Regions from separate parts of the Pantoea sp. X-Soil-TKNS-1211 genome, predicted to be linked through region 2. Evidence: predicted binding sites of a transcription regulator. Region 2 holds the regulator's gene; the other holds the start of a gene.
The links. Region 2 encodes PhoB, which activates phosphate uptake and scavenging genes when phosphate is short. Its sites were predicted from a motif close to CTGTCATAAAACTGNCNNAT; they were not measured.
Positions count from the first base shown of each region.

Region 1 (2,405 bases), 1.0 Mb from region 2:
CAGCAATAACACAATCAGCGCAGCCAGTTTTACCAGCGCGCCGAAGATCATGTCACCTTGTTTGCCAGGGGCTTTAAACGTCGGCTTAGTGGCAGCCATAGAAGTCTCTGTTCTCAGGGGAAGTCAGGGTGGCCAGCCTGTCGGCTGGCCAGGTCATTCACTTACTTGTACAGCGCTTTGCCGGAAGAATCTTTGATGTTGGCTTTCCAGGCATCACGAATCTGCGTGGTCACGCTTTCTGGCAGCGCTGCGTAATCCAGGCTGGTCGCGGTTTTTCCGCCATTTTTGTATGCCCAGTCGAAGAATTTCAGCACTTCACTACCTTTCTCAGCATTCGCCTGATCTTTGTAAACCAGGATGAAAGTGGTGGAGGTGATCGGCCATGCATCGTTGCCTTTCTGGAAGGTCAGGTCCTGGGCGAAAGATTCGCTCCAGTTCGCGCCTTTGGCCGCGTTCGCAAAGCTGGCTTCACTCGGTGCGACAGACTTGCCGTCAGCATCGTGCAGTTTGGTGTACGTCAGGTTGTTCTGCTTGGCATAGGCATATTCGACGTAACCGATTGAACCCGGCAGACGCTGTACGAATGCTGCCACGCCGTCATTACCTTTACCGCCCAGACCGGTCGGCCAGTTTACGGTGTTGCCTTTACCAATTTTGCTGTTCCACTCTTCGTTCACCTTAGACAGGTAGCTGGTGAAGACGAAAGAAGTACCGGAACCGTCAGCGCGGCGTACCACGTTGATGTTAGTGTCTGGCAGTTTCACGCCCGGGTTCAGCTTGGTGATGGCCGGATCGTTCCACTTTTTGATGTTGCCCAGGTAAATGTCGCCAACGGTTTTACCGTCGAGGGTCAGCTGACCAGACTTCACGCCAGGGATGTTAACCGCCAGTACCACACCACCGATCACGGTCGGGAACTGGAACAGGCCATTTTTTTGCAGATCTTCATCTTTCATCGGCGCATCTGACGCACCGAAATCGACGGTTTTGGCGATGATTTGCTTCACGCCGCCTGAAGAACCAATACCCTGATAGTTTACTTTGCTACCGGTGGCTTGCTGGTACTCTGCTGCCCACTTGGCATAAACCGGTGCCGGGAACGTCCCGCCTGCGCCAGTCAGATCGGTTGCTGCAAAAGCAGAGACCGCGCTTACTGCGAAGGTGGCGGCGAGGATTCGGGCTACGGTGCTACGCATCAGTGTCATGTTCCCTCCAGGGGAGTTAAAAAAATCAGGCTCTATGCCATTTTAGTAGGAGTCATTGATTGCTGCTGGAGGGAAAATAGGACAGTTTGATGACAGTCAAATGTACGAAATATGACAATTTTATGACAAAGGTACCGACTTCGGTATAAGACGACGAGACGTTGAATAACAGGCTGTTAAGATTGTTTTTCTGAGACGGAGCTAATGTGTCGAGTCGGCACACATCAGCCCCGTTTGCTTTACATTTGCCTAACCACTCAGACCATCATAAGGGATCTGCATCAGGATATGTGTTCTTTCATTATCCATTTTGGCGGTGCAATCATTGATAGCATCAAGGTATGGATTTTTGGTTTTATCCGCACCAAAAGCCTCCATCTCACACTGATACTTTCTTAAGTCCAGCCAGCTACGCTGCGCTTTGACAAAAATATCCAGATAAGCCTCGGTGTCAGACGGTGAGTCACGTAGCCCCTGCTTTATACGATCTTTTGCTTTAGCGTACTCAGCATTAAGAACTTTTTCCGCATTGTCTTTCTTATTTTCCAGACATTGATGAACTTCAATATCATTTGCGGCGTTATCACAATCATCGGCCCAGGCCATGTTGCTGGAGAAAATACCGCAGACTATCGATAAAAAAGCGAGATGTTTTATATGAATCAATTCCTGTTTCTCCGTAAATAATTTGCACGCTGGCGACCTCTTTCGTATCTCCGAGTACGATGATCGGTTTCAATAAAATGGATCAGTGAATCGAAGTCATTTGCCATGCAAGGCTCCAGAACCGTGCGATATCCCCGTCCCTGATAAACAAAATCCACAATAATCTCACGGATGGCTTTATGTAAACTCAGCCATGGCGTCGCGTGTTGAACCACCGCAGCATAAGACTCATAGATTTTGCGCGCGCGTGAAGCGTAGGATGGGTAAATAAGTTCGAACACGCGAGCCTGAGATCCACGCGAAATAATGAATGGATTTTACAATGAAAGCAGTGCATCAATGATGAGAACAAAATCATTCCACCCTCGTGTCACAAACAAAAAAGGTTATGCATTTGAAAATGCATAACCCTTAAATAATCTGGATCAGATTAGCGAATAGCAGACCTACTCAACAGTCACCGATTTCGCCAGGTTACGTGGTTGATCGACATCAGTGCCTTTGATCAACGCCACATGGTAGGAAAGAAGTTGC
Region 1 is NZ_AP035953.1:14,042-16,446, reverse strand. Features, by position in the region: gene pstC (phosphate ABC transporter permease PstC) at 1-99, opposite strand, end outside; gene pstS (phosphate ABC transporter substrate-binding protein PstS) at 162-1,205, opposite strand; gene AC6I8W_RS00075 (lysozyme inhibitor LprI family protein) at 1,455-1,871, opposite strand; gene AC6I8W_RS00070 (DUF8812 domain-containing protein) at 1,868-2,176, opposite strand; gene glmS (glutamine--fructose-6-phosphate transaminase (isomerizing)) at 2,318-2,405, opposite strand, start outside.
Region 1: the regulator PhoB is predicted to act here: its motif matches at 1,315-1,334, upstream of pstS (phosphate ABC transporter substrate-binding protein PstS).

Region 2 (2,405 bases):
AGTGCTGATAATGCTGTTCGATGGCTTCCAGCAGCGACAGCTGCTTTTCCCGCCCGGACTGTCCGGCCTGGCTGCGCAGAATATCGCGCGGGCGCAGATAGGGAATGGCACACAGCAGCGCGCCTGGCGTACCGTCTCTCTGCTTCAGGGTCAGCACCTGCTGCTCGCCCTGCGGCGTAGCGCTGGTGATCACCTGGGTATTGAGGCAGGCGAGTAGTTCGCGCGATTCATTCAGCGTCGCCACCGAATCATGGTTACCGGCCAGCACAATCAGCTGGCACTGGCTACCCTGTAACGCGACGACAAAACGGTTAAACATTTCACGGGCATAGCTGGGCGGCGAACCGGTGTCAAACAGGTCACCGGCGATAATCAGCGCATCCACCTGATGCTGTTCAATTTGCTGTCGCAGCCAGTCGAGAAACGCCTGATGTTCAGCTGCGCGACTTTTGCTGTAAAAGAACTGGCCCAAATGCCAGTCCGCCGTATGAATGATGCGCATGGATGCTCCCTGCCAGTTAAAGCGATGGGCAATTATAACGGCTTCATCGCGAAAGAAAAAAATTCGCCTCGTCGCTGTCACATTTCTGTTTTTTAACTAAATATTCAGGGATGCGTTTTTCATAAAAGTGTCATAAAACTGACGCATAATGGCGCCGCAAATCCCAGTGACAGCCGTCATATCAGCAGGAGTAATAATGGCTAAGCGCATTTTGGTTGTGGAAGACGAAGCTCCCATCCGTGAAATGTTATGTTTCGTGCTGGAACAGAACGATTACCAGCCGATTGAGGCGGAAGATTATGACAGCGCAGTGGGGAAGCTGATCGAACCCTGGCCTGATTTGATTTTGCTGGACTGGATGTTACCCGGAGGCAGCGGTATCCAGTTTATTAAGCATCTGAAACGTGAAGCGATGACGCGTGATATTCCGGTGATGATGCTGACTGCGCGCGGTGAAGAGGAAGATCGTGTGCGCGGTCTGGAAGTGGGCGCTGATGATTACATCACCAAACCTTTCTCACCGAAAGAGTTGATGGCACGTATCAAAGCGGTGATGCGCCGTATTTCACCGATGGCGGTGGAAGAGGTGATTGAGATGCAGGGGCTGAGCCTCGACCCGTCCTCACACCGCGTGATGTCCGAAACCACGCCGCTGGAAATGGGACCGACTGAATACAAGTTGCTGCACTTCTTTATGACCCACCCGGAACGCGTTTACAGCCGCGAACAGCTGCTGAACCACGTCTGGGGCACCAATGTGTATGTCGAGGATCGTACTGTCGATGTACATATCCGTCGTTTACGTAAAGCGCTGGAGGTCTCCGGCCACGATCGCATGGTACAAACCGTACGCGGAACAGGGTATCGTTTCTCTGCCCGCTACTGAACGGAGTCTTTACCGTGCTGGAACGACTCTCCTGGAAGAGATTATTGACCGAACTGGTGCTGGTCTGTCTGCCGGCACTGATTATCGGTCTGGTATTTGGTTATCTCCCCTGGCTGCTGCTGATCACCGTGCTGGGCCTACTGCTGTGGCATTTCCGCAACCTGATGCGCTTGTCGCACTGGTTGTGGGTTGACCGTTCCATGACACCACCCGGCGGACGTGCCAGCTGGGAACCGCTGTTCTATGGGCTGTATCAAATGCAGCTGCGTAATCGTCGTCGTCGTCGCGAATTGGGAAACCTGATCAAACGCTTTCGCAGTGGTGCGGAATCGCTGCCGGATGCGGTGGTGCTCACCACCGAAGAGGGCATCATTTTCTGGTGTAACGGTCTGGCGCAGCAGCACCTCGGTCTGCGTTGGCCGGAAGACAATGGTCAGAACATCCTTAACCTGCTCCGCTACCCTGAATTCTCCCGCTATATTCGTCAGCGCGACTTTAATAGGCCGCTGACGCTGGTGCTGAATAATCAACACCATATGGAGTTTCGCGTGATGCCCTACAGCGAAGGTCAGTGGCTGATGGTGGCGCGTGATGTGACGCAAATGCATCAACTGGAGGGTGCACGACGTAACTTCTTCGCCAACGTCAGCCATGAGCTGCGGACCCCGCTGACGGTGTTGCAGGGTTATCTGGAGATGATGAACGATTCGGTGATGAATGAACGTTCACGCAGCAAAGCGTTGCAGACCATGACGGAGCAAACGCGCCGCATGGACAGCCTGGTGAAGCAACTGCTGACGCTGTCGCGCATTGAAGCGGCACCGGCCCTCGACATGAAAGAAACGGTAGACGTGCCGACCATGCTGTTGTTGTTGCAGCGCGAAGCGGAAACCCTCAGCCAGGGACGTCATGAGATCCATTTCCACACCGATCCGCACCTCAAAGTGCTGGGCAATGATGAACAATTGCGCAGCGCCATCTCCAACCTGGTGTATAACGCGGTCAACCATACGCCGG
Region 2 is NZ_AP035953.1:1,039,815-1,042,219, forward strand. Features, by position in the region: gene sbcD (exonuclease subunit SbcD) at 1-502, opposite strand, end outside; gene phoB (phosphate response regulator transcription factor PhoB) at 699-1,388, shown strand; gene phoR (phosphate regulon sensor histidine kinase PhoR) at 1,403-2,405, shown strand, end outside.